3 regions of the Janthinobacterium sp. DSP2-3-3 genome follow, and region 2 is predicted to be linked to each of the others. Evidence: predicted binding sites of a transcription regulator. Region 2 holds the regulator's gene; each other region holds the start of a gene.
The links. The regulator FNR, encoded in region 2, switches genes on or off when oxygen is low (the NO sensors DNR and NnrR bind a similar motif). The targets are predictions, from matches to a motif close to TTGATNNNNATCAA.
Positions count from the first base shown of each region.

Region 1: a site for FNR is predicted at 5,121-5,134, ahead of ACP7DE_RS12805 (universal stress protein). Genes of this name have one in related genera too.
Region 3: a site for FNR is predicted at 1,813-1,826, ahead of ubiU (ubiquinone anaerobic biosynthesis protein UbiU). Genes of this name have one in related genera too.

Region 1 covers NZ_JAFCWA010000005.1:329,496-337,298, reverse strand. Annotated here, with positions in the region: gene ACP7DE_RS12835 (transporter substrate-binding domain-containing protein) at 1-795, shown strand, start outside; gene ACP7DE_RS12830 (amino acid ABC transporter permease) at 816-1,493, shown strand; gene ACP7DE_RS12825 (amino acid ABC transporter permease) at 1,493-2,185, shown strand; gene ACP7DE_RS12820 (amino acid ABC transporter ATP-binding protein) at 2,182-2,925, shown strand; gene ACP7DE_RS12815 (hypothetical protein) at 3,028-3,594, shown strand; gene ACP7DE_RS12810 (hypothetical protein) at 3,791-4,150, shown strand; gene ACP7DE_RS12805 (universal stress protein) at 4,171-5,037, opposite strand; gene phbB (acetoacetyl-CoA reductase) at 5,206-5,952, shown strand; gene ACP7DE_RS12795 (TraR/DksA family transcriptional regulator) at 6,111-6,482, opposite strand; gene ACP7DE_RS12790 (VOC family protein) at 6,591-7,010, opposite strand; gene ACP7DE_RS12785 (hypothetical protein) at 7,094-7,564, opposite strand; gene ACP7DE_RS12780 (hypothetical protein) at 7,549-7,803, opposite strand, start outside.
Region 2 covers NZ_JAFCWA010000017.1:49,828-57,630, reverse strand. Annotated here, with positions in the region: gene ACP7DE_RS25560 (TOBE domain-containing protein) at 1-65, shown strand, start outside; gene ACP7DE_RS25555 (response regulator) at 67-3,141, opposite strand; gene fnr (fumarate/nitrate reduction transcriptional regulator Fnr) at 3,381-4,139, shown strand; gene ACP7DE_RS25545 (FixH family protein) at 4,143-4,667, opposite strand; gene ccoG (cytochrome c oxidase accessory protein CcoG) at 4,722-6,104, opposite strand; gene ccoP (cytochrome-c oxidase, cbb3-type subunit III) at 6,109-7,029, opposite strand; gene ACP7DE_RS25530 (cbb3-type cytochrome oxidase subunit 3) at 7,022-7,225, opposite strand; gene ccoO (cytochrome-c oxidase, cbb3-type subunit II) at 7,227-7,803, opposite strand, start outside.
Region 3 covers NZ_JAFCWA010000019.1:24,699-32,501, reverse strand. Annotated here, with positions in the region: gene ubiV (ubiquinone anaerobic biosynthesis protein UbiV) at 1-587, opposite strand, end outside; gene ubiU (ubiquinone anaerobic biosynthesis protein UbiU) at 713-1,750, opposite strand; gene ACP7DE_RS26410 (hypothetical protein) at 1,911-2,327, shown strand; gene ACP7DE_RS26405 (ribonucleoside triphosphate reductase) at 2,446-4,194, shown strand; gene nrdD (anaerobic ribonucleoside-triphosphate reductase) at 4,191-4,391, shown strand; gene ACP7DE_RS26395 (anaerobic ribonucleoside-triphosphate reductase activating protein) at 4,381-5,088, shown strand; gene ACP7DE_RS26390 (Pls/PosA family non-ribosomal peptide synthetase) at 5,237-7,803, shown strand, end outside.

The sequences.
Region 1 (7,803 bases), on a different contig from region 2:
ACCTCCATCGCCTTCACGCAGGTGGCGCAAGCGGACCAGCTGGCCGCCATCAAGGCGAAAGGCGAGCTGGTCTGCGGCACCCTGGGCACGGACGAGCCGAACAGTTTCATCGACGCCAAGTCGCGCCAGCTGGTTGGCTATGAAGTGGACCTGTGCCGCGCCATCGCCCAGGGCCTCGGCGTCAAACCGGTGATCAAACAGCTGGCCGTGGCTGCCCGCATTCCCGAATTGCAGCAAGGCCGCATCGATATCCTGACGGCGTCCCTGACGCACAACAAGGAACGCGAAGCGCTGATCGATTTTTCCCTGTCGACGTTTTACACGGGCCAGCGCGTGCTGGTGAAGAAAAGCAGCAATATCACGACGGTCGCTGGCCTGGCCGGCAAGAAAGTGCTGACCGTTAAGGGCGGCACGCAGGAACCGAATATCCGCAAGGCCGTGCCCGGTGTGGACGTGGTGACGTTCGAGACGGCGGGCCAGGCCTACCTGGGCTTGCAGCAAGGCAAGGGCGTTGGCTATGTCGACGATGAAGTCTCGCTGCTGAACAACTACGCCAAGCTGGGCGCCGCGCAAAAGGACTATATTGTGCTGCCGCAAAACATCAGCCAGGAAGTGTTTGCCTTCGGCATTCGCAAGGGTGAGACGGGCGTGAAGACGGCTGTCGACCAGGTGCTGCGCGGACTGGAAAAGTCGGGCGAGGCAGAAAAACTGTTCTTCAAATGGTATGGCCCGACGAGCAATGTCAAGTTTCAAAAACGTACTTTCAAGATCGAATCGGACAAGATCGACGCCTGAATTTAGCCTGACTCTTCCGCATGTTTGATCTGAACTTTTTGCTGTCCGGCGACTACCGCGACTGGCTGGTCTCCGGCTTGCTGCTGTCCTTGCAACTGATGGGCATCACCTTGCTGCTGGCCTTGCCGCTGGCGTGTGGCGTGGCCATGCTGCGCCTCGCCCCGTCGCGCCTGCTCAACGGGCTGGGCGCCGCGTACGTCGAGCTGATCCGCAACGTGCCCTTGCTGGCCCACTTCCTGCTCTGGTATTTCGGCGCGCCCGAATTGCTGCCCGACACGTGGAAGGAACGCTTGTATGCCGGCAATATCGAGGCCGTCAGCGCCATCACCGCCCTGACCTTGTACACGGCCGCCTACATGGCGGAAGATATCCGTAGCGGCATCCGCGCCATTCCTGTCCAGCAATTCGAGGCGGGACGGGCGCTGGGCTTCAGTTTTCTCGCCAGCATGCGCCTGTGCATCGTGCCGCAGGCGCTGCGGCTGGCCGCGCCACCGTTGCTGTCGCAAACCCTGAACCTGTGGCAAAACACCAGTATCGCCACCGTCATTGGCGTGGCCGAGCTGATGTACCAGACGCAGCGCGTGGAAGCGGCTTCGTTCCGCAGCGTCGAGGCGTTCGTCTTCGCCGGCGTGGCCTACCTGGCCGTCTCGCTGCTGATCGCCAGCCTGGCGGCCTTGCTGCAAAGGAAGGTGTCCTGATGCTGGAACTCATCGACGATTACTGGCTGTATTTTCTCGTTGGCCGCTATCCCGAGGGACCGCTGGGCGGCCTGGCGCTGACGGTGCTGCTGGCCAGCCTGGCGCTGGTGCTCAGCCTGCCGTTCGGCTTGCTGCTGGGCCTGGCACGCCTGAGTCCCTGGCGCCTGCTGCGCTGGCCTGTGGCTGCGCTGATCCACGTGGTGCGGGGCATCCCCTTGCTGCTGGTCATCTTCTGGGCCTATTTCTTCCTGCCCAGCATCACGGGGCACGAAAGCGGGCAATTCGGCACCATGCTGGCCGCCCTCGTCATCTTCGACGGCATGTATTTGGCGGAAATTGTGCGCGCCGGCGTGCAAGCCGTGCAACGCGGACAGGTGGAGGCGGCCCGTTCGCTGGGCTTGAACTATCTGGACAGCATGCGTACGGTGGTGTTGCCGCAGGCAATGCGCCATATGCTGCCCTCGCTGGTGAACCAGTTCGTCTCGACCATCAAGGAAACCTCGCTGGGCACCATCATCGGCCTGGCCGAAGTGTCGTTCATCGCCTCGCAAGTCAATGGCCTGGTGCTGACCAAGCCCGTGCAAGTGTATTTCCTGCTGGGCATGACGTATTTTGTTTTGTGTTTCAGCCTGTCGCGCGCCGCCTTCTGGCTCGAGCGGCGCCAGGCACGACTCCTGAAAGCGGCTGCATGATTAGCTTTGACAACGTCAACAAATACTATGGCGACTATCACGCCTTGATCGGCATCAATGAACACGTCGCCAAGGGCGAAGTACTGGTGGTGTGCGGGCCGTCAGGCTCCGGCAAGTCGACCCTGATCCGCACCATCAATCGCCTGGAGGCGATCGCTTCGGGCCGCATCACGGTGGCGGGCCAGGATATCCATGCGCCGGGGCTGGATGTGAACGCCTTCCGCTCGCACATCGGTTTTGTGTTCCAGCAATTCAACCTGTTTCCACACTTGTCCGTGCTGGACAATTGCGCGCTGGCGCCGCAGCACTTGCGCGGTCTCACCCGGCGCGAAGCGGAAGAGCGGGCGCTGGCCTTGCTGGAGCGCGTGGGGCTGGCGCACAAGGCGCGCGCCATGCCGGCGGCACTCTCGGGTGGCCAGCAGCAGCGCGTGGCGATTGCTCGCGCGCTGGCCATGCAGCCGCCGCTGATGCTGTTTGATGAACCCACCAGCGCCTTGGACCCGGAAATGGTGGGCGAAGTGCTGCAAGTGATGCGCGATCTGGCGCAGGGCGGCATGACGATGGTGTGCGTCACGCACGAGATGGGTTTCGCGCGCGAAGTGGCGGACCGCGTCTGGTTCATGGACCACGGAGAAGTGCTGGAGCGGGCTGCGCCCGAGGATTTCTTTGCGCGGCCGCAACATGCGCGCGCACAACAATTTCTGTCCGATATACGCAGTCCGTTCGGTGTATCCGCATGAGTGAGCGGCTATGTGCGTAAGCGAACGGTATGCTGGCGCTGTCCGGCGCACGCTATCCTGGTGGCGCATGGTGCGCCCGCAGCCGACCAGGAGGGCAGTATCATGTCACGCATCATCGCAGGTCATTTTCAGTTGCAGGAACAGATCGACGCCGCGCGCGCCGCCCTGAACCAGGCGGGCTTTCCCGACAGCCGCATCAGCGCCTTCTTTGTCAACCAGCCGGGCCAGCATGATTTGCATGCGCTCGGTGGCGACCGCGACATGTCGCCCGGCGCCAAAGAGACGCCGGAAGGCGTGGTGGAAGGCGTGGCCGTGGGCGCTGTGGTAGGCGCCGGCATCGGCGCCGCCGCCACCCTGGCGACAGGGCCGCTGGGTCCGGTAGTGGGGGCGCTGGTGGGCGCCCACGTGGGCTCGCTCTACAGTTTCAACAAGATGAAGGAGGCGGGTGAAGCCGAAAAGCATGGTGAGAACAACGGCGAAAACCGCCGCCAGCCCCGGCATCCGGGCATGCTGATCGCCGTCGCGCTGGGCGGCCTCGACGAGCGCGAACGGGCGCTCGAGGCGCTGCACCGGCTCGGCGCCGAGCATATCGAGGAAGCGGAAGGCACGATTGCCAATGGCGACTGGCACGACTTCGATCCGCTCAGCATTCCCGTGCTGGTGGCGTGAATCGGCGCACCCGCCGTGCCATATGCATATATGCCGCGCCGCACGGAATTTAGGTATGATACTTGTCAGTATTCGTAATTATTGGTAAACAATGCCGACAGGGATAGTTTCCGTGCGCCCGAAGTGATACTGGACCAAGGTGACTGCCTGTAGTACTTGCCTCGCATGCTAACGAGTATGAATAGGAGGGCGCGTCATGACACAGGCATGGTTCATTCTGACACGGGCCGACGGGCGCGACATCTGCGCGCCCTCGCCGGCACAGCTGGCTGATGCGCTGGCCGAAGTCTATCGCGGCGGCGCCATCACGCCGGACGGCAGCCCGGCCGCTGTCCTGTTGCGCTTTGGCTACGACGATGGCTTGATGTATCAGGTCGAGGTCGCTAGCGGAGGCGAAGTCACTTTTGAAGAATGGTCGGACCGCGATTGCGAAATCGCGCTGGCCAGTCCGCGCCACATGTCGGCCCTGCCGCAGGGCGACGCGCTACAGCTGTGGCAGTGGCTGGCGCAGCGCCAGGTGGCCAAGATCCGCAGCCAGCCCTGGCAAGGGGCTTAGCCCGCTGCTTTCAACAGGCTCTAGTGCGCCATCAGCACGGGGATCGTCATGCGCTGCAAAATGGTGCGCGTGACGCCGCCCAGGATGGTTTCGCGCAGGCGCGAATGACCATATGCTCCCATCACCAGAAAGTCCGCCGACAGGTCCGCCGCCTGCGACAACAGCGCTTCGCCGATGTCGCCGCGCCGTACGCCACCACCGTCGAGCAAATGCAGCCGCGCTTCCACGCCATGGCGCGCCAGGTAGTGCGCCAGCTCGGCGCCCGGCTGTTCGCCGTGTTCGGTGGCATGCACCTGGGCATCGAAGATGGCCACGTGGACTTGCGCGGCGCGCTGCAGCAGGGGCAGGGCGGCGGTCACGGCGCGGCTCGCTTCCTTGCTGGCATTCCAGGAAATGAGCACATTGCGCGCGGCCGCAGGCGGCGCCAGCAGTGGCAGTGGCGGCGCATACGGCACGATCAGCACGGGACGTCCCGAATGCAGCAGCACATAGGCGGGAAAGTCGCGCATCACGGACGGCGATTTATCCTTGGCATTGTATTGACTGATCACCACCAGGTCCGCATAGCGGGCCAGCAAGCTGATGCCGCCCGCCGCCTCGTCGTCGAGCACGCGCTGTTCGAACGAGGCGACGCCGGCCGCGCGCACCTGCGCCTCGAAACCGTCGAGTGCGCGCGTCGCCCGCTCTCTCAGGAAATTGAGGTGCAGACTCAGGTTGGGGTCGGCATCGAGGTCGGGCTGGTTCTGGTACAGCAGGCGTGACACGCCCGTCAGGGACACGCCCGTCAGGTGGCCACCGCAAGCCTGGGCGATGCTGGCGGCCGCTTCGATGCGGGCGGCGCGCCCGGCGCTGTCGTCAATGTGGAGCAATACGGTTTTATACGTCATGGCCTGACCTCTCGCTGTGCACTAGCGGCCATTTTGGCACAGTCCGGGGTGTCGGCCGCGCACGACTGCATCAGGCTGAGCACTTGATCTGGCGCAAAGCTGGCGATAAAAACTGCTCCTACACTTGATCCCACGCAGAACAACCATAACAAGCGGGGAGAGATAGCAATGAAGGAACAAAAGGTAGCGCTGGTCACGGGCGGCATGGGTGGCCTGGGCACGGCCTTGTGCCGGCGCCTGCATGCGGCGGGCTTTGCCGTCGTGGCGGCGCACACGCCGGGCAACGCGCGCGTGGAAAGCTGGCTCGACGAGCAGCAGGCGCAGCAGTATTATTTTCATCCGCTGGCCATCGACGTGGGCGATTTCGACGCCTGCAGCGTAGCCGTGGCACGCGTGCTTGGGCAGTTCGGCCGCATCGATGTGCTGGTCAATAACGCCGGTATCACGCGCGACCAGAGCATGCGCAAGATGGAATTGCCGCACTGGGCCGAGGTCATGCGCACCAATCTCGACAGCCTGTTCAACATGAGCAAGCAGGTGCTCGAACCGATGCTGGCCAACCGCTGGGGCCGCATCATCAACATCTCGTCCGTGAATGGCCAGAAGGGCGCGTTTGGCCAGTGCAACTACGCGGCCGCCAAGGCGGGCGTGCATGGCTTCAGCAAGGCGTTGGCACTGGAAGTGGCGCGCCACGGCATCACTGTCAACACCGTCTCGCCCGGTTACCTGCGCACGCAGATGGTGACAGCCGTGCCGGCCAATATCCTGGAAACGAAGATCCTGCCGCAGATTCCCCTGGGCCGCCTGGGCGAGCCGGACGAGGTGGCGGCCCTGGTGGCCTACCTGGCGTCCGACGAAGCGGCGTTCGTCACGGGCGCGAATATCGCCATCAATGGCGGGCAGCACATGAGTTAAGCAAGCGTAGAGCTTGCAGTAGGGCAATGGCAGTAGAGGAGACCCGTCCACCCAGCCGGCACACAGAGGCTGACGGGAAGACGAACAGCAGCATGGCAGCGCGGATGGAAAGCAGGGGGCGGGGCAGCGATGCCTTGCCCCCTTGCCGCAGCACCAGGTCAGCGCTGGTTTTTTTCCAGCCGCGTCTGACAATCGATGCACAGGCGCGCCTCGGGGCGCGCATTCAGGCGAGACAGGCCGATGGCTTCGCCACAGTTGTCGCACAGACCATAGCTGCCATTGGCAGATTTGGCCAGCGCGTGCTTGATGATGGCCAGCTGCGCCAGGTTGTGCTCGGCCGCTTCGCTGACGAGGGCGTTCAAGGTGCGCACGCTGGCGTTGTCGGCAGGCGAGGCTTCTATTTCATTGAGCAGCGAGGCGCGCGCATCCGCCTCGGCAGCTTCGTTCTCGAGCTGTTCCAGCAACGCCAGCTTGCGTTGCTCCAGCACGCCCTGCAGGCGCTGCAACTGGTCTTGCGGCAATCCATTCATGGCTGTCCCCGATAGGAGTCTCTCCTACATGGTAGTCCAGGATTGGCCGCTCTGCTTGCGCTAATGACCGCGCCGCGTTTGATGCGGCGCAGGCAGGCAAGGGCTGTTCTATGCTGGTTCTTTCAGGCAGTTGACCATCCAGGCCACGCCGAACTGGTCTTTCAGCATGCCGAAGCGTTTGGCCCAGAACGTTTCCTCCAATGGCATCTGGATGTTGCCGTCACGCGCGAGTGCGTCGAAAGCCCGTTCCGCTTCCTCCGGCGTGTCGAGGGTTAGGCAGACCGAGCAGCCACTCATGCCCTTGGCGCCATCCTCGGTGCAGCCGCCGTCCGAGCCCATCAGCATGGTGGCCCCCAGCTGCACGGAGCCATGCATGATCTTGTCGTACCAGTCTTCCTTGACTTGCTCCTGGCCTGGTGAGCCGCGATACGGCATCAGGCACAGGTCTGTGCCATGCAGATGCTGGCGGTAGTATTCCAGCGCTTGCGCGCAGTTTCCATCGAATTGCAAATACGGTTCGATACGCATGTTGGTCTCCTCTGGCCATCGCTCCGCCGGCACGATTGCCATGCGGGGCTGTCCCAGTATAGGCGCTCGCTAGCCAATTTCAATCAGTCCGGCGCCATCTCTTGCAGCCGCTCACGCACCTTGCCCAGGGTGCCGAGGATGCGCTCGGGATTGCCTGCCAGGACGGCGCTGCCCAGGTGCAACAAGCTCGTTGCCAGGCTGATCCAGTGCCGCACGTCGTCGTTGCGGGCAATGCGCAGGCGCACCGTGTCAAGCAGGCCGCTGAGCTGGCGCTGCGCCGTTTCCAGGCCGTCCACCGTGTGCCCGGCCGCATCGGCATACAGCTGGTTGGCTTGCTGGCGCAAGGCCACTTCCAGGGCGAAGACGGCCTGTGCCTGGCTGTGGCTGATGCCGTTTGCTCCCTGGCTGGCGCGCTTGCGGATAGCGCGCATGACGGCGCCATGCAGGGTGACGGCCGCCTGCGACAAGCTGTCAGCCAGTTGTTCGACGCGCATGGCGCTGCTGAGCGCCGCTTCGCGGCGTTCGCTGCTGCTCCTGCCTACTGATCCGTCCATCTTGCCTCCGTGGTGGTGAGGGTGGCAGCGAGGTGGGTGTGTTCGCGCCCCAGTGCCGCCAGTTGCCGGCGCGTCAATGTATGGCGCAGACCAAGCAGGCGGTATTCCTCGGTTTTGCTTTGTTGCATGTTTTTCGCCAGCACGGCCAGCAGGCGCTGCTGCGGCGTGTCGGCATAGGCGATTTCCACGTCGAGCAAGCCGAGCACCATGTCGCGCTCGTTATCGCCGCTCTTGTCGTA
Region 2 (7,803 bases):
AGATCGGCAGCAATGTGACGGCGATTTTCAAAGCGTCTAGCGTGATCCTGGGCGTGCCCGCCTGATTTAATCTTGTAAGCGCGCCAGCCACTCCCGCGCGGCGGCCAGCGCCTGCTCGAGTTCCTGCGCCGTGTGCGCCAGCAGCGCCGGCACCTCGTCCAGGCGGCCCGCGTCGATGGCTTCCTCGGTGGCAAACGCGGCGCGGATCAGGCGCTTCGTGCCCAGCGTACCGACGGAACCGCGCACGCCGTGCAGGATGCGCGCCACGTCGCTGTGGCGGTCCTCCTGCAACGCTGTTTCGGCGTCGCGCGCGGGCGTCATGCCCTTGTTCAGCGCGTCTTCCACCATGCGCCGCAGCACGCCGCGCCCCTTTGCATCGCGCCCCATCACGCGCATCAGCGGCGCCATGGAAAACACTTCCTCATCGGCAACGGGCGCCGGCTCGGCCGTCTGCACTTGCGGGCGCTTGGGCAGGTGGCGCAGGATGACTTCCATCATCTCTTCCACCACCACGGGCTTGGCGATGAAATCGCTGATGCCGGCCGTCATGCAGCGCTCGCGCTCGGACGCCAGCACGCCGGCAGTCATGGCGATCACGGGCAGGCTCAAACGCAGTTCCGTGCGGATGATGTGGGTGGCGCTGAAACCGTCCATGATGGGCATCTGCATGTCCATCAGCACGATGTCGTAGCGCAGCGCCTCCGTGCGCAGCCGTTCCACGGCTTGCAAGCCGTCGCCCACCACGTCCAGGGTGGCGCCCATGTGCTCGAGGATGCCGCGCGCCACGGCCTGGTTCAAATGATTGTCTTCCACCAGCAGGAAATGCGCGCCGGCCAGCTCCGTGCCCAGCGGCTGGTGCAAGATGCGCTGCTCGCCGCCGTCGTTCTTGGTGATCAGCGCCTGGTGCAGGGCATCGAACAGGCTCGATCCCGTGATCGGCTTCATCAGCACGACATCGGCCTCGGCGGCGCTGGAGATTTCCTCCAGGTGGTTGCGCGCGAAGGCGTTGACCATGACCACGATGGGCTGGCGTTGGCCGATGGCCGCCTGGCGAATGGCCTTGGCCGTGGCCAGGCCGTCCATGACGGGCATGTGCCAGTCTGCCAGCACCACGTCGTAGGGCTGCTGCTGCGCCAGGCGTTCGCGGTACAGTTCGATGGCGGCAAAGCCGGAGTCCACTTCGTCGGCCAGCCAGCCCCACGCCTCGATCAGCTTGACGATCAGTTCGCGCGTGGTGCGGTTATCGTCGGCCACCAGCAGGCGCAGCTGGCCCAAGGCCGGCGTGCGCCGCGTTTCAGCCGGCTGCGCCAGCATGTCGAACGGCACGCTGAACCAGAAGCGGCTGCCCTTGCCTTCGCTGCTGGCGACGGCGATGTCGCCGCCCATCATGTGGATCAGCTGCTTGCTGATGGCCAGGCCCAGGCCCGTGCCGCCGAAGCGCCGCGTGATGCTCTGGTCGCCCTGTGAAAACGCGGAAAACAGCTGCTGTTGCTGCAGCTCCGTCATGCCGATGCCCGTGTCGCGCACTTCGAAGCGCAGCCAGGCGCGCCCGTTTTCGCTCTCGGCCAGACTGACGGCCACCACCACTTCGCCGCTCTCGGTGAACTTGATGGCATTGCCGGCCAGGTTGACGAGAATCTGCTGCAGGCGCTGGGCGTCGCCCACAAGGCGCCGCGGCACGTCGGGTTCGACGGCGATGGCCAGTTCCAGCTCCTTTTCGCCCGCATTCATGGTCATCGTCGTGGCCAGGGTATTCATGACTTCGTCGAGATCGAATTCGACGGGCGACAATTCCATGCGGCGCGCCTCGATCTTCGAATAATCGAGCACGTCGTTGAGGATGCCCAGCAGCGACTGGCCCGCTACGCGCACCATGGTCAGATACTTGCGCTGTTCCGTATCGAGCTTGGTATTGCCCAGCAAGTACACCATGCCCAGCACGGCATTCAGGGGCGTGCGGATTTCATGGCTCATGTTGGCCACGAAATCGCTCTTCGCGCGGTTGGCCGCCTCGGCCCGGTCACGCTCCTGTTCCAGCTCTGCCGCGCGCGATTCGAGCTCCTGCTGCAGGCGGTCGCGTTCGCTCATCAGGCCGTTGAACGCTTCCGTCAGTTCGCCGATCTCGTCGCGCTGCTGCACCGGCACGGGAGTGAAGCGGTTGCCGCTGGTGCGCAGGGCCAGCAGGGTGTCGCGCAGGCGTACCAGCGGCGACAGCAGGCGCACGGTGACCCAGCCCAGAACAAAAGCAGCCAGCAGCGAAGCGAGGATGCTCCACAGTACCAGCCGGTACAGTACGCCATCGAAGGGTTCGAAGGCATCCTCGACGGGCAGCGAGGCACCCAGCAGCCAGTTCACGGATTTCAGGCGCTTGAAGCTGTTGACGGCCGTGATGCCGCGGTTGTTGGTGCTGACCATGCTGCCTTCGCCATCTTCCTTCAGCAACTGCGTGGTCGTCAGGTTGGCGTTCGGCTGGCGCGGCTGCAGCAAACGGCTGGTGTCGGGATGCAGCACGTAGCGCGGCACGGCGCCGCGCGTGAGGATGAAGTAATAGCCGCTCTTGCTGATCTTTTCCGAGCGCAGGCGTCCCAGCAGGTTATCCTTGTACAGGCGCAGCACGCCAATCACCACGCCGGCCACCTGGCCATCGGCGGTGAGCACGGGCGCCACCATCTGCACGATGGGCATGCCGCTTGATTTGCCCAGCATCGGCTCGGTGATCATGGGCTGGCGCGTGCGCACGACGGTCTGGAAATATTCGCGCTCGCCGACGTTGATGCCGGCGCGTCCCGCGACCCGCGGCATGTCGGCCACGATGGCGCCTTGCGCATCGAGCACCAGCACGTCGTCGAACAGCACCAGCATCGCGCGGCGCGCATAGTATTCGCGCAATTGGGCGGGCTGGGCGATCAATTCCGGCGGCTGCTGCCTGGCCGTCAGCGCGACGATCTGCAGCAGCATGCCCAGCTTGTCGTCGAGCTCGGCAGCGGTGCGGGTAATCAGGGCCGATTGCTGGCTCAGCAGCACTTTGGTGAAGTCGGCGCGCATGTGCTGCACCTGGATCATGGTGACCAGCGCGATCATGGCGATCGAGGTCAGGCTGGTGGCTAGCGCGACTTTTGCTTTAATGCCGAGAGGCTTCATGATTTCCTTTTCAGTACCGGGCGGCACAGGCGGCAGATAATGCTGTCAGGAATTTTCCTATCAATACCCGAGCTTGGCAAGCGGTGCGGCGCAAATTGCCCTCCCCGCATGGGCTTTTGACGATGTTGCCATATAATTAAAGTCAGAACGTCGTTTATTCAGCGCAATTGCGGTGAAATTGGCACACGGCAACCGTGTATGCAGTAAACTTGTTATTGCATTTTCTAAAAGGTATCAACATGACTGAAGCGCTACTCACTCCCACCTTGCCCATAGTGAACGTGGAAGCGTTGCGTGCGCGATGCTCGACCTGCAGCATGCATCAATTGTGCCTGCCGATGGGCCTCGATGTGGGCGATATGGACAGGCTGGACCAGATCATCGGCCGCCGCCGCAAGATCGTGCGCGGCGCCTCGCTGTTCCGCATCGGCGACTCGTTCCAGAACCTGTATGCGATCCGCCTGGGGCACTTCAAGACGTACCAGATCAATCCGGGTGGCGAAGAGCAGGTGACGGGTTTCCAGATGGCCGGCGAACTGCTGGGCATGGACGCCATCAGCGCCGACCGCCACCACTGTAATGCCGTGGCGCTGGAAGACAGCGAAGTCTGTGAAATACCGTTTTCCAGCCTGGAACAATTGCTGGGCAATATGCCGACCCTGTTGCGCCATTTCCACCGCATGATGAGCCAGGAAATCACGCGCGAGCAAAGCGTGATGCTGTTGCTGGGCAATATGCAGGCGACGCAGCGTTTTGCCGCCTTTATCGTCAACCTGGCCTCACGCTATGAAGCGCGCGGCTATTCGGCCAGCAAATTTCAGTTGCGCATGTCGCGCGAGGAAATTGGCAATTACCTGGGGCTGACCATCGAGAGCGTCAGCCGTCTGCTGTCGAAGTTCAAGAAGGAAGGCTGGCTGCGCGTCTCGAATCGCGAAATTGAAATCTTGCAGCCCGCCAAGTTGAAAGCCATTACGGCTGGTACCGACGTCTGCAAGTAAGCTTTACAGCTCTGCGTCAGCATGCAGCGCGATGCTGCGCTGCAGGGGCCAGGTCCAGATGCCGGACAGGCGCCACTCGCGTTTATCGTTTTCCACCAGCACTTGCCAGCGGCTGCGCTCAAGCATCGGCAGCGCTACCGAGAAGTTGCCGGCCACATCGGGCTGCACCAGCAGCTTGATATCCTTTTCCGGCAAGGTCGCATGCGCCAGATGCAGCTGCAGCGGACCCTGGTAAGCCTTGCCGAAGCTGTGCACGGAACCACTGAGGCGCGCGTGCGCCACATCATAGGATAAGCTGGTATCCATCGCCAGGTTGCTGGCGATCGTGTCGCGCTTCAAATCCTGGTTGATTGCCTTGCCCTGCTTGTAATAGTCGCCCACCACCAGTGCATCGGGCTGCGTAAACGCGATATATCCCATGAAGCTGCCGACGACCACGGACAAGCCTGGGCCGATCATCAGCAGCCAAGGCCAGCGATGCTTGTACCACGGTGCAACGGGTGCTTGCAGCTTGAGACTGTCGGACATGATATTTCTCCTGTTTGATCAGCCAGTCCCCATGCGGGGACTGGCCTTCCTACATTAGCGCGGCACGATGAATACCGCGCTTTCACGTACATGCAGCGATGGGTCGTCCAGCGAGTGCAATTCGATCGCAATCTTGTTCGAGCCCTTTTCGCCGACCCCGTGCGGCACGCGCAGGCGGATCGGCCAGCCCAGCGTTTCCGTCGGCTGCAACATCACTTCTTCGCGCGTCAGCAAGGTCAGGCCCGGCAAGCCGGAGACGCTGATTTTAAAATGCTGGCTTTGCTCCGAGGTGTTCATGATCTGCAGGCGGTAGACGTTTTCGATCATGCCGTCTTCCACTTCGCGTCCCATCGAACCGCGGTCGCGGATCACGTCCATTTTCAGGGGCGTGCGCAAGGCCAGCGAAGTACACACGGCGATGATGATCAGGGCCAGGATGGAAGTGTAGATCAGCACGCGCGGACGCATGGCGCGCTGGCGTATCTGCTTCGAATTGAAGTTGTTTTCCATCGCATGGTCGGTACTGTAGCGTATCAGGCCCCGTGGCCGCTCGACTTTGTCCATCACGCTGTTGCAGGCATCGACGCAGGCGGCGCAACCGATGCATTCATACTGCAGGCCGTTACGGATATCGATGCCGGTCGGACACACCTGCACGCACAGGGTGCAGTCGATGCAATCGCCCAGCTTGTCGTTGTTGCCGGCCTTCTTGCTCATGGCGCCACGCGGTTCGCCGCGCTTGGTATCGTAGGTGATGATCAGCGTGTCCTGGTCGAACATGGCGCTCTGGAAGCGCGCGTAGGGGCACATGTATTTGCACACCTGCTCGCGCAGCCAGCCCGCGTTGCCGTAGGTTGCCAGGCTGTAGAACAAGACCCAGAACCATTCCCAGGGACCGAAATTCAAGGTGGTCACCGCCTGCGCCAGTTCCTTGATCGGCGTGAAGTAGCCGACAAAGGTAAAGCCCGTCCACAGGGCGATGGCGCCCCACACCAGGTGCTTGGCCGTCTTCTTGAAGGCCTTGCGCACGGAGGGACCCTGCTTGTCGAGGGCCATGCGCGCGCTGCGCGTGCCTTCGATGCGGCGTTCGACCCACAGGAAGATTTCCGTGTATACCGTTTGCGGGCAAGAGAACCCGCACCACACCCGCCCGGCAATGGCCGTGACGAGGAACAACAAATACGCACAGATGATCAGCAGGGCCGCCAGATAGATGAAATCCTGGGGCCACAGCACGACGCCGAAAATGTAGAACTTGCGCGTGGTCAAATCGAACAGCAGGGCTTGCCTGCCATTCCAGGTCAACCACGGCAAGCCGTAGAACGCCAGCTGGGTAAGCCATACGCATACCCATCGCCAGGTAGCGTAGCGTCCTTTGGCCTCGCGAGGGTAGATTTGCTCGCGGGCCGCATACATCTTGATGACTTGAGGTTCCATTACATCATTTCACGGGCGTCTGGGGATTCGACAGGCTCCAGACATAGGCCGACAGCACGTGTACCTTGGACTCGCCGAGGAAATCGCTGAAGGCCGGCATGGTGTTGCTGCGTCCCTTGCGTACGGTTTCCATGATGGTATCGGCACTGCCGCCATACAGCCAGATCTTGTCCGTCAGATTCGGCGAACCCAGCATCGGGTTGCCCTTCGCATCGGCGCCATGACAGGCCATGCAGGCGCCGAACTTGGCTTTGCCCAGCACCGACTTGACGGGGTCCGAAGTGGAACCGGACAGGCTCAGCACATAATGGGCCACGTTCTCGACATCCTTTTCGGAGCCCAGGGCGGCGCCCATCGGTGGCATCTGCCCATTGCGGCCGTGCAGGATGGTGGTCTTGATGATGTCAGGTTCGCCGCCATACAGCCAGTCCTTGTCGGTCAGGTTGGGGAAGCCCTTGTTGCCGCGCGCATCCGAACCGTGGCATTGCGCGCAGTAGGTCAGGAACAAACGCTGGCCGATGGCTTGCGCCTGCGGATCGGCGGCCACCGTCTTCAAGTCCTGGCTCAGGTACTTGTTGAACAGGGGGCCGTAGTCGGCTTCCGCCTTCTTCAGCTCTTCCTCGTACTGGCCCGTCGATTTCCAGCCCAGGCTGCCGGCATAGTTGCCCAGGCCCGGATACAGGAACAGATACGCCAGGGCGAAGACGATGGTGATGTAGAACAACCACATCCACCAGCGCGGCATTGGCGTGTTGAGTTCCTTCAAGTCCTCGTCCCAGACGTGGCCCGTGGTGCCGTCGGCAGGCGCGCCGTCGACCACTTTGATTTTCGACTGCGAGTACAGCAGCACGCCGCAGCCGATGATGCCCAGCAAGGACAGCACGATAATGTAGATATTCCAGAAGCCATTGGTAAAGTCAGCCATGGTTGCGCTCCTTTGCCACGCTCATCTCGGCCTCGGCCGGATAGTCCAATGCGTCATCGGCGAACGGCAGGTGCGCCGCCGCGTCGAAGTCGCTGTTGCTGCGGCTGAAAGTCCACCACAGGATGCCTACGAACGTCGTAAAGGAAACCACCGTCATGACGCTGCTGGCGCTGTCAAACAGGTTTTCGATTGCCATGCTAATTCCTTGTTTTGATTAATGTACCGAGGCCTTGCAGATAGGCGACCAGGGCGTCTTCTTCCGTCTTGTCCTGCAGCTGCGCCGGGCCGGCGGTGATTTCCGCATCGCTGTACGGCTGTCCCAGGCGTTGCAGGGCGCGCATCTTCGGCATGATGTCGTCAGGCACCAGCTTGGTCTTCGCCAGCCATGGGTAGGCCGGCATATTCGACTCGGGCACCACGTCGCGCGGGTTGTTCAAGTGCGTGCGGTGCCATTCATCGCTGTAGCGGGCGCCCACGCGGGCCAGGTCCGGCCCCGTGCGCTTGGAACCCCACTGGAACGGACGGTCATACACGAACTCGCCAGCGACCGAATAGTGGCCATAGCGTTCCGTTTCCGCGCGCAGCGGACGTACCATCTGCGAGTGGCAGTTGTAGCAGCCTTCGCGCACGTAAATGTCGCGGCCCGCCAGGCGCAGCGGCGAATACGGCTTCAGGCCGGCGACCGGTTCCGTCGTGCTCTTCTGGAAGAACAGGGGAATGATCTCGACGGCGCCGCCGATGCTGATCACCACCGTGACCAGGGCGATCAGCAGC
Region 3 (7,803 bases), on a different contig from region 2:
GGTTCTTCCAGGCAACTGTAGCCGCAGTCGTCCTTCGGCAGGTTGCGGTTGCGCGCCGTGAAGCAGCGCGCGGAAAACGCCAGTGGCATGCGGCCATAGGCGAACACTTCCGTCTCCAGCCCTTCCGGTTTCTGGCGCTGCATCTCGGCCAGCGCCGCCTGTCCCATTTCCAGCGGCATCACCCAGCGCCGCGCACCCAGGCGCACCAGCAGTTGCAGGCTGGGGCCATTGAACAGGTTCAGGTGGGGGCCGGCGACAAAGGGCGCGCCCTTTTCCATGCAGTGCACGGCGCCCATGTCGTTGGCCTCGACCGTATAGCGGCCATTGCCCGTGATGCGGCGCAGGGTCGCCAGTTCGGCGCCCGCCTCGATCAGCGCCTGCGTCGACAGCACCACTTCCTTGCCGGCAGCGGCCAGCATGTCGGCGATATCGAGCCAGTCGGCCAGGCGCAGTTCATGCCGGCGCGAGCAGACGGTTTCGCCCAGATACACGATATCGACGGCGGTGCCGGCGATCTGCTGGTAAAACTCGAAGACGGTGGCGCGCGGCCAGTAGTACAGCAAAGGACCCAACGATAGTTTTAGCATGCCTTTTCCAGTATGTTTAAGTGACAAAACCGTAGCGAGCGGCTCGCGGCGAGGCCGAGAAGCGCAGCCGTGCTCAAGCACGGTGAGCATCGCAGGCCGCGCCCCGGGACGCGCAGTAGGTTTTGCTATTTCCAGGAGCGATGGTAGGCGCCGAGTGTGTGCTGCTGGCCCTCGGCCAGCTTGTCCATGGCCGCCATCCAGCCCGGCTTGACGGCGTAGCGCGGTTTGCCTTCGCGGCAGGCGTCGATCGCTTCGCGCCACACGCGCGTGACCTGCGCCACGTAGGCGGGACTGCGCTGGCGGCCTTCGATTTTCACGGCACGCACGCCCATGGCGATCAGTTGCGGCAGCAGCGCCAAGGTATTCAGGCTGGCCGGCTCCTCGATCGCGTAATACTCTTCGTCATTGACTTCGAAACGCCCCTTGCACAGGGTGGGATAGCTGGCGTTTTCACCGGGCGCGTAGCGGTCGATCAGCACGCCGTTCAGGCGCGACTCCAGACCGTTCGGCGTTTCCAGCCAGCGCACGGCCTTGGCCGGCGAGCACACGCCGTGCGTATTTGGCGCCTCGCCCGTCGCATACGAGGACAAGGCGCAGCGCCCTTCTACCATCACGCACAGGCTGCCGAAGCCGAACACTTCAATCTCCACCTCCGTCTTGCTGATCAGTTGCTCCACCTGCGCCATCGACAGCACGCGCGGCAGCACGGCGCGGGCGATGCCGAAGTGCTCGTGATAGAAGTTGATCGCTTCATAATTCGTGGCCGAGCCCTGCACGGACAGGTGCAGGCGCAGCTGCGGCTGGTGCTGCGCCGCGTAGGCCATCAGGCCAGGATCGGCAACGATCATGGCGTCGATGCCCGCCGCGGCGGCACGGTCGATGGCGCTGCGCCACACGGCCCAGTTGTGCGGCTGCGGATAGGTATTCAGCGCCAGCAGCACCTTGCGTCCGTATTGGTGGGCATAGCGCACGCCCTCGGCGATGGCCTTCTCGTCAAAATTGAGGCCGGCGAAATTGCGCGCATTGGTGGCGTCTCGAAAGCCCAGGTAAACGGTATCGGCGCCATTGTCGACGGCCGCTTTCAGGGCAGGCAGGCTGCCGGCGGGGCAGACCAGTTCCAGCGGTCCGGCCACGCGGGTGGCGGTAGTTGATTCAAGCATCATGATATTCACAGTCCTGTATCGGCTCAGGCTGCAGACTATAGCCCCGCCCATATGCCCAGTCGTTGACGCAGGTGAAGGAATGCATGCATGGCTGGCGCACCTTCAACTTGCTTGACCTGGCTGTAAAATGCCTGTCTTTCCTCCTGTTTAAATGCCCACCATGACCCGCAAACCGCTGCTGATTTTCCTTCTGACCCTGTTCCTCACCGCGCTGCAAGTGCAGTGGGCCGGCCCGGCCGATGGCGATAACGCAGGGACCATCTCCATGCTGTCGCCGGAAGTGCTGGGCGCCTATCCGGGCGTACTGCTGCTGTTCCTGCTGGCCGTGTTCGCGCGCCGCCAATTGCCGCTGCTGCGTCAGGCCGCCATCTGCACGGGCCTGCTGGCCATCTACTGGCTGCTGGCGAACTACGCCACCTTTGATGCGCGCGTGGCCAGCTGGAGCACCTATTCGCCGCTGGAAATCTGGACCCACGTACTGCCCGCCTCCGTCGCCAGCATCGCCGCCTGTGGCGCCGCGTTCTTTTGCGCGAGCTGGCTGATCTTGCGCGAAACGCGCTGGAATAAAACCGGCTGAGGTGTATTTTTCACCTGGATCAAGGATACGCGAATCGCTTGCACGCCCCCTTTGACGGCACTACATTTAGTAGATAACCTTCATAAAAACACCGCATGTTGTGTTTATTGGAGGTTTCATGACGACGAATGCAGTTCCCCCCACACGCGGCCAGGTCGATGTCGCCGCGTCCATCAATGAATACCTGGAACGGCGCGACTGGCGCGTCAACGCCAACGCCAACCAGGGGTATTCCCTGGGTGGCCTGATCCTCAATGTGTCGGGCAAGGTCATCGCCAATTACTGGCTGGACCAGGTGTATCCGCCGGAGGTGGGCGCGGCACACCGCGAAGCGGCGCTGCACATCCACGACCTCGACATGCTGGCCGGCTATTGCGCCGGCTGGTCGCTGCGCACCCTGCTGCATGAAGGCTTGAATGGCGTGCCGGGCAAGATCGAATCGGGCCCGCCGAAACACATGTCGAGCGCCATCGGCCAGATCGTCAATTTCCTCGGCACCCTGCAAAACGAGTGGGCCGGCGCGCAGGCGTTCAGCTCCTTCGACACTTACATGGCACCCTACATCCGCAAGGACAGCCTGCGCTACGAAGACGTGCGCCAGTACATGCAGGAGCTGATCTTCAACCTCAACGTGCCATCGCGCTGGGGCACGCAGACGCCGTTCACCAACCTCACTTTTGACTGGGTCTGCCCGGACGACCTGCGCGAGCAGATTCCCGTCATCGCCGGCCAGGAGATGGACTTCAGCTATGGCGAGCTGCAGGCGGAGATGGACATGATCAACCGCGCATATATCGAGATCATGATGGCGGGCGACGCCAAGGGCCGCGTCTTCACCTTCCCCATCCCCACCTACAATATCACCGAGGATTTCGACTGGCATAGCGAAAATGCGGAACGCCTGTTCGAGATGACGGCCCGCTACGGCCTGCCCTACTTCCAGAATTTCATCAATTCGGAACTCAAGCCGAACATGATCCGCTCCATGTGCTGCCGCTTGCAACTGGACTTGCGCGAACTGCTGAAACGAGGCAATGGCCTGTTCGGTTCCGCCGAGCAGACGGGCTCCCTGGGCGTGGTCACCATCAACTGCGCGCGCCTGGGCCACCTGTGGCGCGGCGACGAAGCGGCACTGCTGGCCGACCTGGACCGCCTGCTGGAACTGGGGAAAGTCAGTCTGGAAATCAAGCGCCGCACCATCGAAGAACTGATGCAGCAAGGCTTGTTCCCTTACACGAAACGCTACCTGGGCACCCTGCGCAATCACTTTTCCACCCTGGGGGTGAACGGCATCAACGAAATGATCCGCAATTTCAGCGGCGACGCTTACGACATCACGTCCGCCGAAGGCCATGCGCTGGCGATACGCCTGCTCGACCACGTGCGCGCCCGCATGGTGGCATTCCAGGAAGAGACGGGCCACATGTACAACCTGGAAGCGACACCGGCCGAGGGCACCACGTACCGCTTCGCCCGCGAAGACCGCAAGCGCTATCCGGCCATCCTGCAAGCCGGCACGGTCGATAATCCGTATTACACGAACTCGTCGCAACTGCCCGTGGGCCACACGGACGACCCGTTCGAGGCACTGGAATTGCAAGATGCGCTGCAGCGCAAGTACACGGGCGGCACGGTACTGCACCTGTACATGACGGAAGCACTGTCGGACGCCAACGCCTGCCGCGAACTGGTGAAACGCGCGTTGAGCCGCTTCTCGCTGCCCTACATCACCGTCACGCCCACGTTTTCCATCTGCCTGCGCCACGGCTACCTGGCCGGAAAACACGAATTCTGCCCCACCTGCGACGCGGAACTGATCGCCCGCAAGCAAGCCCACCCTGCTCCATCACTTGAGGAAACACCATGAACGCACGTCCCGACGTTACTCCCGCCATCACCCTGCTCGACACCGAACGCCAGCGCTGCGAAATCTGGACCCGCGTGATGGGCTATCACCGCCCTGTCGCCTCGTTCAACATCGGCAAGCAGGGCGAATTCCATGAACGCCAGTATTTTACGGAAGCGAGCGCCCGGCTTGGCCAGCCCGCCTGCCATGGCGGCTGATTTGAAAGTGGGCGGCCTGACGCCCTTTTCCGCCACCGACTACCCGGGCAAGCTGGCGGCCGTGGTGTTCGTGCAGGGCTGCCCCTGGCGTTGCGGCTATTGCCACAATCCGCACTTGCAGGCGCGCACGCCGGAAGGCGCCATGCCCTGGCAGGACGTCTTGACCTGGCTGCGCCGCCGCGTGGGCCTGGTCGACGCCGTCGTCTTCAGCGGCGGCGAAGCCTGCATGGACCCGGCACTGGCGCGCGCCATGCGCGATGTCAAGGCGCTGGGTTTCGGCATCGGCCTGCATACGGCCTGCATCTATCCGCAGCGCCTGCAGGAAGTGCTGCCCCTGGTCGATTGGGTCGGCTTCGACATCAAGGCGCCGTTTGCCGACTATCGTCTTGTGACCCGCGTGGCCGGCAGCGGCGAACCCGCGCGCGCCTGCCTGGACGCTATCCTCGCCAGCGGCGTCGCTTACGAATGCCGCACCACCACCCACCCGGACTTGCTGCCGGACGAACAGTTGCTGGCCCTGGCCACCACCCTGGCCGCGAAGGGCGTCGATAACTACGTGCTGCAGCAGTTCCGCGCCGAAGGCTGCGCGGATGCGGCGCTGGTCGGCCACCCCCTGCATGGTTATCCGGCGGCGAGCACTGTGGCGCAAATCGGCGCCATGTTTCCGCGTTTTACATTCCGTAATCATGGCAGTTGAACCTGCAGCCACATAATTGCTGAAAACCCCGCGAAATTCCCCGTTCTGCAACGCTGAAATATCTTGCGTGCTGTACTGTATCAACTGTGCTGTGCACCATGCGCAGCCCGTCAGATTCCTCACACCGCACTACAGATAAGCGTCATCCATGAACGATTTCACCGCAGTCAGCCCAGGCATCCCTTCCACCCACGCCGACATCCTGTACGGCCCGCCGCGACCGGATCTGCTACGCGAGGAAGTGCTGGCCGACCTGCTGGAGGCAACGGCCCGCCGCTGCCCGCAGCAGATCGCGCTGATCGATGGCGAGCGCCGCATCACGTATGCCGAACTCGATGCGCAGGCGGGCCTGGCCGCGTCGCGCCTGGTGGCGGCCGGCGTCAAGCCCGGCGACATCGTGGGCCTGTGGCTACCGCGCGGCGCTCCTCTATTGCTGATGCAGGCAGCGATTGCCAAGGCGGGCGCCGCCTGGCTGCCCGTCGATGAAGACACGCCCGTGGAACGCCTGCAAGTATGCCTCGATGACGCCAATGGCGCTGGCGTCGTCAGCTGCGCGCAGTTCGCGCCGCGCCTGTTTGATGCCGGCGTCAAGCGCCCCGTGTGGACGGCGGAAAGCTTGCTGGCCCCCGCCGCGCAGGGCGAACACCTGCCCGCGCGCGGTGCCGTGCTGCCCGAACACCCGGCCTATGTGATCTACACATCGGGTTCCACGGGCAAACCCAAGGGCATCCTGATCAATCAACGCAGCATTTGCCACTTCCTGCGCAGCGAAAACGCCGTGCTGGAAGTCACGCAAGACGACACCGTCTATCAGGGCTTTTCCGTCGCCTTCGACATGTCGTTCGAGGAAATCTGGATCGCCTACCTGGTGGGCGCCACCCTGTGGCTGGGACCCAAGGATATCTCGGGCGACCCGGAAGCGTTGCCGCGCGCGCTGGCAGCCAATCACGTCACCGTACTGCACGCAGTGCCGACATTGCTGGCCCTGTTCGCCGAGGAAGTGCCCAGCCTGCGCCTGATCAACCTGGGCGGCGAGATGTGCCCGGAATCCCTGGTCGAACGCTGGTCGCGCCCGGGCCGCGCCATGTTCAACACCTATGGCCCCACGGAAGCGACCGTGTCGTGCAGCCTGGCGCGCCTGCGGCCCGGTGAACCCGTCACCATCGGCACGCCGCTGCCCAACTATGGCTTGCTGGTGTTGCAGGTGGCCGAGCCAAGTGAAAACCGTCCCCTGGCCCTGTTGGCGCGCGGCGAAACGGGTGAGCTATGCATCATCGGCCCCGGCCTGGCCGAGGGTTACCTGGGCCGGCCCGACCTGACGGTGGAAAAATTCCTGCCCAACCCGTGGGCGACAAGCGAAGATGACGCGCGCCTGTACCGCACGGGCGACCTGGCGCGCATCGATGGCGACGGCCAGGTGCTGTGCCTGGGCCGCGCCGACGACCAGGTGAAAATTCGCGGCTTCCGCGTGGAACTGGGCGAAATCGAAGCCGTGCTGGCGCAGCAGGCGGGCGTGGGCACGGTGGCCGTATTGTTGCGCAAGGATGACGGCATCGACCAGCTGGTGGCGTATATTGTCGGTAGCGACGAGGCGAGCGACGACGCCCTGGCCGCGAAAACCTTGCGCGCAGCCTTGAACCTGCACTTGCCGCCGTATATGGTGCCTGGCCGTTTTGAATTGCTACCGCTGATGCCGCGCCTGACCTCGGGAAAAATTGACAGGAAGGCCTTGAAAGCCATGCCCCTGTCCGCGCCGCCGGCCGGCGAGGCGGGCGAATCGGACGTGCCGGAAACGCCGGCCGAAGCAGCGCTGTTCGCGGCCCTGGTCAAGCTGTTCCCCGGCCAGGCGATTTTGCGCCAGCTCGATTTCTTCAGCGACCTCGGTGGCCACTCCTTCCTGGCCGCGCGCCTGGCGTCCGCCCTGCGCGCCGATCCGGCCTACGCCCATATGACGGTGCGCGACATTTATCACAATCGCCAGATCGGCAAGATCGCCGCCGTGCTGAACGAAGTGCCTGCGCTGGCCACGCCGGAGGCGGAGTGGACGCCGCCATCGGCCCTGAAGCGCTGGATCTGCGGCGCCGCCCAGGCGGCTGCCGTGCCGGGCCTCGTCACCCTGCGCATGGCGCAGTGGATGGCGCCCTTCTTCACCTATCATTTCTTCACGGGCGACACGGGCGACACCGTGCCGCGCGCCATCGCCGCCTCCATCGGCGTGTTCCTGCTGGCGACTTTGGCCGAATTTGCCATTGCGATTGCCGGCAAGTGGCTGATTGCCGGGCGTTTGAAGCCGGGCAGCTATCCGCTGTGGGGTGTCACCTATTACCGCTGGTGGCTGGCCGACCGCCTGGTCGAATCGGCGCCCGCCTACCTGCTCAGTGGCTCGTCCCTGAATAGCTGGTGGCTGCGCGCGCTGGGCGCGAAAGTGGGTAAGGAAGTGGTCATCGGCTCGATGACCCTGCGCGCGCCCGACCTGCTGTCCATCGGCGACAACGTCAGCGTGGGCAATGCCGTCAACTTTGAAAACGCCCGCGTGGAACGCGGCCGCTTGCTGCTGGGCCAGATCAGCATCGGCGACGATGCCTGCATCAGCTCTTACGCTATCCTGGAAGGCAATACCAAGGTGGACGCCTTCGGCCACCTGGAAGGCCAGTCGGCGCTGGCCGACGGCGTGGCCGTGCCGGCGGGCCGGGTCTGGACCGGCTCGCCCGCGCG